Linked DNA regions of Chitinimonas arctica. The protein of the gene in region 2 interacts with the protein of the main gene of each other region in a pairwise test. Links are inferred from orthologs where the notes say so. Each region holds a gene or a part of one and is shown on either strand. Other genes may lie near its edges.

Region 1 (4,448 bases), 1.4 Mb from region 2 along the record:
TCATTTGTTACCCTGACTTAAATTTAATTTCATTAAATCGCGGATATTCATTAGATTTTTTAACTGAAATAATAAAACAACTTGCTGCACTGGGAAACCTAAACCACTGAAAAGGAAACTCTCATGAAAATCGCATTGATCGGAGCCACGGGCTATGTCGGCAACAAACTGCTGGCGGAAGCACTGTCTCGCGGACACGAGTTAACTGCCATCACCAAGGAAACCGGACACGCACCACACCCGCATGCCAATCTCGAGTTCGTGCAGGTGGATGCGACGGATGTAAAAGCCTTGAGCGGCGCGATCCGCGGTCACGATCTGGTAATCAGCGCTTTCAACCCCGGTCTGGACGCCGATGGAAGCGGCACCCGGGCCATCATCGACGGCGTCAAGCGTGCCGGCATTGGCCGCTTTTTGACCGTGGGTGGTGCCGGAACGCTGCTTCTGCCCTCGGGTCAACGTGTGGTGGACCAACCGGACTTCCCGGCCGAGTGGAAAGAGGGTTCACTGCGCACGGCAGCGTTCTTCGAAACACTACAGAAAGAAAAGGAACTGGACTGGGTGTTCCTCAGCCCTGCCGCCATGCTGGTACCTGGAGAGCGCACCGGCCGGTATCGCATTGGCAAGGATCACCTGCTGACCGATGCGAAAGGCGAGAGCCGAATTTCGCTGGAAGACTTTGCATCAGCGATGCTGGACGAAGCGGAGCAGCCCCGGCACCACAGCGAGCGCTTCACGGTGGCCTACTGAGGAGCCAAGACCATGCTGACGATCTATTACTGTCCACTCGCCTGCTCGATGGCGAGCCATGTCGCGCTGGAGGAAGCCGGCGCGACTTTCGAGGCGAAGAAGATCAACATCTTCACTGGCGAGAACCGGAAACCCGATTACCTGGCAATCAACCCTCGCGGCAAGGTGCCGGCGCTGCGGTTTGATGACGGACGGGTCTTGCTTGAAAGCACCGCGATCCTTGGATGGATCGGGGAGACCTATCCCAATGCCGAACTGCTCGGGGCCGACCAGCTCGATCACGCCCGCACCATCGCGATGTGTGCCTGGCTGTCAAGCAGCGTCCACCCCGCCTTCATGCAATTCGTGCATCCGGAGCGGTTCAGTGACGACAAGGCCACGCATGCGGCCATCAAGGCACATGGCAAGGAGAGCTTCTGGGCCTATCTGCGCGAGATCGACCAGATGCTGGCGCACAGCCAGTGGGTCATGGGCGAACACTTCACGGTCGCCGATCCGTATACCCTGGTGTTCTACCCCTGGGGAAAGGAGCTTGGATTGCCAATCAAGGAGTTGAAACATCTCACCGCAATGAAGGATCGCCTCATCAACCGCCCTGCGGCCAGGCGGGCATTGGAGCGCGAAAAGAGCGTTCTGTTGAAGATGTAAGCCACCTTTGGGAAGCAGAGGAGCATGGCTCGTAACATCACGAATGATCATGCACACGCGAGCGCAGGCAAGGGTGGCCTCGATACCTGATGCACCAACTGAGCTACTTCATTAGCACAGTGAAGCTTACATTTCCGACTGAGGTACAAAAAAGCCCTCGAAAGGTGAGGGCTTTTTCAACAACTGTGTCACAGACTTTTCACTAACTTGGCACAGTTTTCACTTTCTGTGGCACCCGACAACACCCTCAAACATCAATATTCCGCGCAATCAAAGCATTCTTCTCGATAAACGCCCGACGCGGTTCCACATTGTCGCCCATCAGCGTCGTGAAGATATCATCCGCCGCCATGGCATCCTCGATCTGCACCCGCATCAACCGCCGTACAGTCGGGTCCATCGTCGTTTCCCACAACTGATCCGGATTCATCTCACCCAGACCTTTATACCGCTGCACGGTCATATTGCGGCGCACTTCGTTCAGCAACCACTCCAGCGCGTCCTTGAACTCCCTGACCGGCTTTTCATGATCGCCACGCTTCACCACGGCATCCGCATCCAGCAGTCCAGACAGCATATCCGCGGTACGGCGCAGCTGCACATAGTCGCCCGAATGCAGGAAATCGTGATCCAGGTACTGGAAGGCGATATTGCCGTGCACGGTCTTTTTCAGACGCAGGATAAACGCATCGTTCTTGTCGTCATGATACGGCTCAAGCACAAAAGCCGGATCGGCAATGGCAGCCATCAAACGCGTAGCAGACTCGCGAGCCGCCGCTTCGCTGCTCATGTCCAGCGCGCCGGTTCTGAGCAAGGCATACAACACGGTCGGGTCGATCAAACGGCTTTCGCGCTCGATTACGGCCTGAGCCAGCAGGTACTGGCGGGCGATCAGGTCCAATGCCTGGCCTTCCAGCGGATCGGCACCGCTGCGAGGAATCAGCTGGGCACCGCTCAAGGCCAGTTTCAACAGGTACTGGTTGAGTTCGTGATCGTCCTTCTGGTACTGCTCGTTCTTGCCATGCTTGACCTTGTACAAGGGCGGCTGGGCAATGTAGACGTAACCGCGTTCGACCAGTTCGGGCAGCTGGCGATACAGGAAGGTCAGCAACAGGGTTCGAATGTGGGCGCCGTCCACGTCGGCATCGGTCATGATGATGATGCGGTGGTAGCGCAGTTTTTCCAGGTTGAAATCGTCCTTGCCGATGCCGCAACCGAGCGCGGTGATCAGGGTGGCGATCTGTTCGCTGGAAATCAGCTTGTCGAAGCGGGCGCGTTCTACGTTCAGCACCTTGCCGCGCAGGGGCAGGATGGCCTGGAACTTGCGATCGCGGCCTTGCTTGGCGGAACCGCCGGCGGAATCCCCTTCGACGATGTAGATCTCGGACAGGGCCGGATCCTTTTCCTGGCAGTCAGCCAGCTTGCCGGGCAGCCCCAGGCCGTCCATGACACCTTTGCGGCGGGTCAGTTCGCGGGCGCGGCGGGCGGCGTCGCGGGCACGGGCGGCGTCGACGATCTTGCCGCAGATGATCTTGGCTTCGATCGGGTTTTCCAGCAGGAAGTTGTTCAGTGCTTCGCTGATGACCTCGTTCACGATCGGACCGATTTCACTGGAGACCAGTTTGTCCTTGGTCTGGCTGCTGAACTTGGGGTCGGGCAATTTCACCGACAGCACGCAGGTGAGGCCTTCGCGCATATCGTCGCCGGCGGTCTCGATCTTGGCTTTCTTGGCGATCTCGCTTTTTTCGATATAGCCATTGAGCGTGCGTGTCATCACTTGGCGCAAGGCGGTCAGATGGCTACCGCCATCCCGCTGCGGGATATTGTTGGTGAAGCACTGCACGGTTTCCTGGTAGGAATCGTTCCATTGCATGGCGACTTCGACACTCATGCCGTCTTTTTCGCCAAGCGCGTAGAACACCTTTTGGTGCAAGGCGGTCTTGTTGCGATTCATGTACTCGACGAAGCCGCGTACACCGCCGGAATAGGAGAAGTTCTCTTCCTTGCCGTGCACACGGTCGATCAGCACGATGGCCACGCCGTTGTTGAGAAAACTCAACTCGCGAATGCGCTTGGCGAGGATATCGAAATGGAATTCGATCAGGCCAAAGGTTTCCGGTGAAGCCAGGAAATGCACTTCGGTACCGCGGTGTTCGGTCTTGCCGACGACTTTGAGTGGCTCCACCGCTTCGCCTTGGCGGAATTCCATGCTGTGCACCTTGCCGTCGCGACGGATGGTGAGCCGCAGCCAGTCCGACAAGGCATTGACGACGGATACGCCCACGCCGTGCAGACCGCCGGATACCTTGTAGCTGTTCTGGTCGAATTTACCGCCGGCGTGCAGTTCGGTCATGACGATTTCGGCGGCGGAGCGCTTGAATTCGTCGTCTTCCTTGATATCGGTGGGGATGCCACGGCCGTTGTCTTCCACCGAAATGGAATTATCCGGGTGGATGATGACCTTGATCTCGTTGCAGTGACCAGCCAGCGCTTCGTCGATTGCATTGTCCAGCACTTCGAACACCATGTGGTGCAAGCCGCTGCCGTCTTGGGTATCGCCGATATACATGCCAGGGCGTTTACGTACGGCCTCCAGGCCTTTCAACACCTTGATACTGTCTGCGCCGTATTCCTGATCGCTCATCTTTTATCCACCTGCTGCTGTACTGATAAAAATGCCAAAGCCGGCCGAGATGGCCGGCTTGGTCATGCGGCCGCGCCTAAATGCGCATTGGCATCACGACATACTTGAAATTGGGTTCTTCCGGAACGGTTACCAGGGTACTGCTGGTGGCATGGTCGCCAAAGGCAAAAACCAGTGCTTCATGGTCCAGGTTGGTCAGCACGTCGATGAGGTAACCGATGTTGAAGCCGATATCGAGCGGATCGCCCTGGTAAGGAATCTCCAACTCTTCGGTCGCTTCTTCCTGCTCGCTGTTGTTGCAGATGATCTTCAAGGTCCCGTCGCCCAATACGATGCGAACGCCACGGAATTTCTCGTTGGAGAGAATGGCTGCGCGCTGCAGGGACGACAGCAGCTGCTGACGGTT
Region 2 (5,598 bases):
CCATCACCGACATACCGCTGCCATGCCAGTCGAGCATTTCCTTCTGCACTTCGAGCAGAACTTCGCGGGGCAGGACGGCCGGGCCGGCGCTGAAATTGAAAACGGGGCTCATGGAGGCTCCAGAGTGTGATGGACGAGATGCTGACCAGGGGTCAGCCGGCAATTTCAAAGCTGGTTTCAGCCGTTGGACACGCGCTCGTATCTACTATGACAGCAGAAAATGTGCCCGTGCCACCGCCACCGGCTTGTTTTCGTCTTCCTGCCAGGCGGTCATGCGTACATTGGCTACCCGCTTGCCCTGCTTGGTGATATCGCAGCGGGCAAAAAGGGATTGCGCCCTGCCGGAGCGCAGGAAATCCAGCGCGAAATCGATGGTGCGAGGGACTTCGGCGGATTCGCGCGCCCATACCAGGTGCAGCAGCGCGGCGTTTTCCAGGAAGCCGCCGATGGCGCCGCCATGCAGGGCGGGCAGATGCACATTGCCGATATTGCGGTCGTGGAACGGCAATTCGAACAAGGGCTGGCCACGATCTTCGCGCATCACCACCCCCAGCAGCTGCGCGTAGGGGATCTGTTCGATGATGTGATCGTAATTACCGCTTTCCTTGGCGGCCTGCAGAAACTCAAGTTGCACCATGGTCAAGCTCCCTGCTCATGCTTGGGTCCCAGCTGCGCCTGGCTGGATTCGCGCATAAAGGTCGCTACCCCATGGGCGATAGGCTGATCGTTGCCTTCCTGATAAGCGGTGGCGCGGGTAAATCCGATCTGCCGCCCCAGCCGATAGCATTCGGCCGTGCAATACACCGGCTGACCCGGCGTAGCGCCGCGCACGTAGTCGATGCGCAAATCCAGGGTAGCGATGGCTTCCCTTTCTTCCAGCAGCGAGAACACCGCCAGCGCGCTGGTGGTATCGATCAGGGACGTCATCACGCCGCCGTGCAGCACCCCGGTGCGGGGATTGCCGACCAGCGCGGTATTGTAAGGCAGCCGCAAAATGGCACGGCCGCGTTCGCCATTGACGAACTCGAGGCCAATGGTGGCCGAATGAGGAATCTGGCAGAACCACTCTGCCACTTCCTCGAACAAAGCCGGATTGATTACCGGCAAGGGTAGGTTTTGCATCAGACCATCTCTCCCCGGGGCGCGGTACGCGCCCCGGTATTCAGCTTAGGCTTGAACGTCGTCGCCCGCACTGTCGGCAACGGCATCATCGATGCCTTCGCCACTTTCAATCTCTTCACTGCCTTCTTCTTCAGCGTCCGCGACCTTCTGGATACCGGACAACTTCTCGCCTGCATCCAGGTTGATCAGCCGCACGCCTTGTGCGCTACGACCGGTTTCGCGCACTTCCGCCACGGAGGTGCGGATCAGCACGCCGCCCGTGGTGATCAACATCAGCCCGTCGCTGCCCGTCACCAGGCTGGCGGCGACCAGGCGGAAGCCGGTCTTCTCGGTCAGATCCATGGCGATCACGCCCTGAGTACCACGGCTGGTATGGCGGAATTCGCCGATCTGGGTTCGCTTGCCGTAACCGCCGTCGCTGGCGGTCAGGACCTGCCAGTCTTCCGAATCGGCCACCAGCAGCGAGATCACGTCCTGGCCCTCGGCCAGCGACATGCCACGGACACCCCGCGTATCGCGGCCCATGGCGCGCACATCGTCTTCATCGAAGCGGACGGCCTTGCCGCCGGACGAGAACAGCATGATCTGATGGCTGCCGGAGGTGATGGCCACGCCGACCAACTGGTCGCCCTCATCCAGCGCGACCGCGATGATGCCCAGCTTGCGCGGATTGGAGAAGGCCGACAGCGGCGTCTTCTTCACCGTACCGCGCTGGGTCGCCATAAAGACGAAGTGATCGTCGGTAAAGGCCTTGACCGGCAGGATGGCGTTGATCTTTTCGCCTTCCTGCAGCGGCAGCAGGTTGACGATGGGACGGCCACGCGAGGCACGGCCGCCCTGCGGCACTTCATAGACCTTGAGCCAATAGACGCGGCCCAGCGAGGAGAAGCACAGCACGTAGTCGTGGGTATTGGCCACGAACAGATTGTCGATGAAGTCGTCTTCCTTGGTCGCGGTCGCCTGCTTGCCACGACCGCCCCGCTTCTGGGCGCGGTATTCGTCCAGCGGCTGGGCTTTCATATAGCCGGTATGCGATAGGGTCACCACCATTTCCTGCGGGGTGATCAGGTCTTCCAGGCTGATGTCTTCACCGAACGGCACGATCTCCGACTTGCGGCCATCGCCGAACTGGGCCTTGATCTCGGCCAGCTCGGTGGCGATGATTTCGGTGATACGGACGGGCTTGGCCAGGATGTCGAGCAGATCGACGATCTTTTCCATGACTTCGCGGTATTCCGCTTCCAGCTTGTCCTGCTCCAGGCCGGTCAGGCGTTGCAGGCGCATATCCAGGATGGCTTGCGCCTGTGCTTCGGACAGGCGGTAGCCATTGGCCTTCAGGCCGAATTCGGCCGACAGCCACTCGGGCCTGGCCTGGTCGCTTGCCACCCGGGTCAGCAATTCTTCCACCAGCTGTGAACGCCATTCGCGCGACATCAGCGCCAGCTTGGCTTCGGGCGGCGTGGCGGCCGACTTGATCAGGGCAATGACCTCGTCCACATTGGAGAGCGCCACCGCCAGGCCTTCCAAGGTATGGGCCCGTTCGCGCGCCTTCTTCAATTCGAATACGGTACGGCGGGTCACCACTTCGCGGCGATGGCGCAGGAAGGCTTCCAGGATCTGCTTGAGGTTCAGCAGCCGCGGCTGGCCATCGACCAGGGCCACCATATTCATACCGAAGCTGGATTGCAGCTCGGTCTGCTTGTACAGGTGGTTGAGCACCACCTCGGGCATTTCGCCCCGCTTCAACTCTATATATATACGCATGCCCGACTTGTCGGACTCGTCGCGCAGGTCGGAAATCCCGTCGATCTGCTTGTTGCGCACCAGGTCGGCGATCTTTTCGATCAAGGTCTTCTTGTTCACCTGGTAGGGCAGTTCGTCGACGATGATGGCCTGCTTGTCGCGGCTCACTTCCTCGATATGGGTGCGGGCGCGCATGACCACCCGGCCACGTCCGGTGCGATAGCCTTCGCGCACGCCGGCGATGCCGTAGATGATGCCGGCGGTGGGGAAGTCCGGCGCCGGGATATGCTCGATAAGTTCGTCTATGCTCATCTCACCGTTGGCCAACAGGGCCAGGGCGGCGTTGATGACCTCGCCCAGGTTGTGCGGCGGAATATTGGTGGCCATGCCCACGGCGATACCGGTCGATCCATTGACCAGCAGATTGGGCAGACGAGTGGGCAAAACGGAGGGTTCCAGTTCCTTTCCATCATAGTTAGGAACAAAATCGACGGTTTCCTTGTCGATATCCGCCATCAATTCAACGGAGATTTTTTCGAGCCGGCACTCGGTGTAACGCATGGCGGCGGCGCTATCGCCGTCGATGGAACCAAAATTGCCCTGGCCGTCTACCAGGGTGTAGCGCATGGAGAAATCCTGCGCCATGCGGACCAGGGTGTCGTAGATCGAGGCATCGCCGTGGGGGTGGAATTTACCCATCACCTCACCGACGATACGGGCGCACTTGACATACGGCCGATTCCAGAAGTTACTGGATTCCTGCATGGCGTAGAGCACGCGACGGTGCACAGGCTTCAGTCCGTCACGCACATCAGGGAGCGCCCGCCCGACGATCACGCTCATCGCGTAGTCGAGATAAGAACGACGCATTTCCTCTTCAAGGCTTACCGGGATGGTTTCTTTGGCAAATTGTTGCAAATCGGTCATTTTTTTGGCGTCTGGGCGGGCGAAATAAGTAAAAATTTTACCACGCGCAGCTACCACCCTCCAATTTGCCGTCAATTGTCATATTCTCTTAATTGCGGCGCGCTCCGCGCGTCAAGTAAACTCAGCCCCGACGTAGGCTCGGCAAACCATACCGTTGCTAAATTCCAACTCGAATCATCAAGGAGAACTCTCTATGCAGAAAATGAAGCGCACTCTCGTCGCTCTCGCACTGGGCACGGTGGCCATGTCCGCCTTCGCCGCCAAGGATGGTTACGCCATTGACGGCCGCGAAGCCGTTGTCCGCAACAACTACGGCGAATGCTGGCGCACCAACTCGTGGAGCAAGGACAAGGCCATCGAAGAGTGCGATGCCGTGGCAAAGAAGGAAGTCGCCGCCCCGGTGGAAGCACCTCGCGTCGTCGAAGCGCCTAAGCCCACTCCGGTTCCTGTCCAGGTGAAGATGGAAACCCTGACCCTGAACGCCGCTGCCCTGTTCGAATTCAACAAGGCCGTGCTGAAGGAAGAAGGCAAGCAAGCCCTGGATTCGGTTGCCAGCGTCCTGCTGGAACGCAAGTACGATCCAGCCAAGACCAAGATCGCCGTGGTTGGCCACACCGACCGCATCGGCAAGGAGTCGTACAACCTGAAGCTGTCGGAAGAGCGCGCTGCTGCCGCACGCGCCCAACTGGTGACCAAGGGCGTACCGGAAGGCATGATCACTTCGGCCGGCAAGGGTTTCTCCGAACCCATCACCAAGCCTGAAGATTGCAAGAAGGTGCTGAAGAACCGCAAGAAGCTGGTTGCTTGCTACGCACCGGATCGTCGCGTGGAAGTTGAAATCTACGCAACTGTCGAGAAGTAAGCCGTCTCGACCCCAGACAAAGCCCCGCCCCGCGCGGGGCTTTGTCATTCCCGGCCGAACCGGCGAGGTGACGGGCCACGGCGGCCCTCGTGCTAGACTCATCGGTCCCAGCTTAACCAACCGGTTCCTGCCATGCGCCGTCTCTTGTTTATCCTCTTGTCGCTGCCGAGCTTTGCCGGCGGACTCGAACAACTGAAGGGTTTCCTCGCGCAGACCCAGGCGTTTACCGCCAGTTTCCAGCAGACCGTCACGCAAAAGGGCGGCAAACAGCAGCACGCCGGCGGCACGGTGGCCATCCAGCGCCCCGGCAAGTTCGACTGGCGCTACGTCAAACCCTACGAACAAAGGGTGGTGGGCGACGGCAAGCAATTGTGGATCTACGATCCCGATCTCAACCAGGTCACCCGCAAGCAGCTGGACCGCGCCCTGGGCGATAGCCCGGCCGCCCTGCTGGCCGGTAGCAACGATCTGGAAAAATCCTACCGGCTGGGCGAACTCGGCAAGCGCGACGATCTCGAATGGATAGAAGCGACGCCGCTCAACCGCGACAGCGGCTTCGAAAAAGTACGCATCGGCTTCAAGGACGCCCAGCCGATGGCGATGGAATTGGCCGACAGCTTCGGCCAGACCACCTCGATCCGCTTCAGCGGCGTCACCCGCAATCCCAAGTTGAGCGCCGGCCAGTTCCAGTTCGTGCCGCCCAAGGGAGCCGACGTCGTCTCGGCCGACTAGCCCGGCACGCCACTCTTTCCACCCTGACTCGCGCCCATGCCCGATCTATTTACCCAAGCACCGCGCCCACCGCTGGCCGAAGCACTGCGGCCCGCCTCACTGGCCGAGGTCATCGGCCAGACGCACCTGCTCGGCCCGGGCAAACCGCTGCGGTTGGCCTTCGATGCCGGCAAGCCGCACTCGATGATACTGTGGGGGCCGCCCGGGGTCGG

What was found.
Region 1: the proteins of gyrA (region 2) and gyrB interact in binary tests that used the Escherichia coli proteins (3 or more experiments, as listed by UniProt). The link is inferred for Chitinimonas arctica from one-to-one orthologs.

Annotation. Positions count from the first base shown.
Region 1 is NZ_CP041730.1:2,451,351-2,455,798, forward strand. Bases 1,345-4,398 are described here. They hold gyrB (DNA topoisomerase (ATP-hydrolyzing) subunit B), read right to left. Parts: upstream 4,043-4,398; coding sequence 1,646-4,042; downstream 1,345-1,645. Other genes in these bases: FNU76_RS11125 (glutathione S-transferase family protein), read left to right, coding at 1,345-1,398; dnaN (DNA polymerase III subunit beta), read right to left, coding at 4,119-4,398. In the rest of the region: FNU76_RS11115 (LysR family transcriptional regulator), read right to left, coding at 1-4; FNU76_RS11120 (NAD(P)-dependent oxidoreductase), read left to right, coding at 124-750; more of FNU76_RS11125, read left to right, coding at 763-1,344; more of dnaN, read right to left, coding at 4,399-4,448. UniProt on the Escherichia coli protein: DNA gyrase negatively supercoils closed circular double-stranded DNA in an ATP-dependent manner to maintain chromosomes in an underwound state.
Region 2 is NZ_CP041730.1:3,894,333-3,899,930, reverse strand. What follows is about bases 968-4,146. They hold gyrA (DNA gyrase subunit A), read right to left. Parts: upstream 3,793-4,146; coding sequence 1,168-3,792; downstream 968-1,167. Other genes in these bases: FNU76_RS17760 (OmpA family protein), read left to right, coding at 3,986-4,146; FNU76_RS17770 (PaaI family thioesterase), read right to left, coding at 968-1,122. In the rest of the region: serC (3-phosphoserine/phosphohydroxythreonine transaminase), read right to left, coding at 1-112; FNU76_RS17775 (PaaI family thioesterase), read right to left, coding at 206-637; more of FNU76_RS17770, read right to left, coding at 640-967; more of FNU76_RS17760, read left to right, coding at 4,147-4,654; outer membrane lipoprotein periplasmic chaperone LolA, read left to right, coding at 4,787-5,386; FNU76_RS17750 (replication-associated recombination protein A), read left to right, coding at 5,423-5,598. UniProt on the Escherichia coli protein: A type II topoisomerase that negatively supercoils closed circular double-stranded (ds) DNA in an ATP-dependent manner to maintain chromosomes in an underwound state.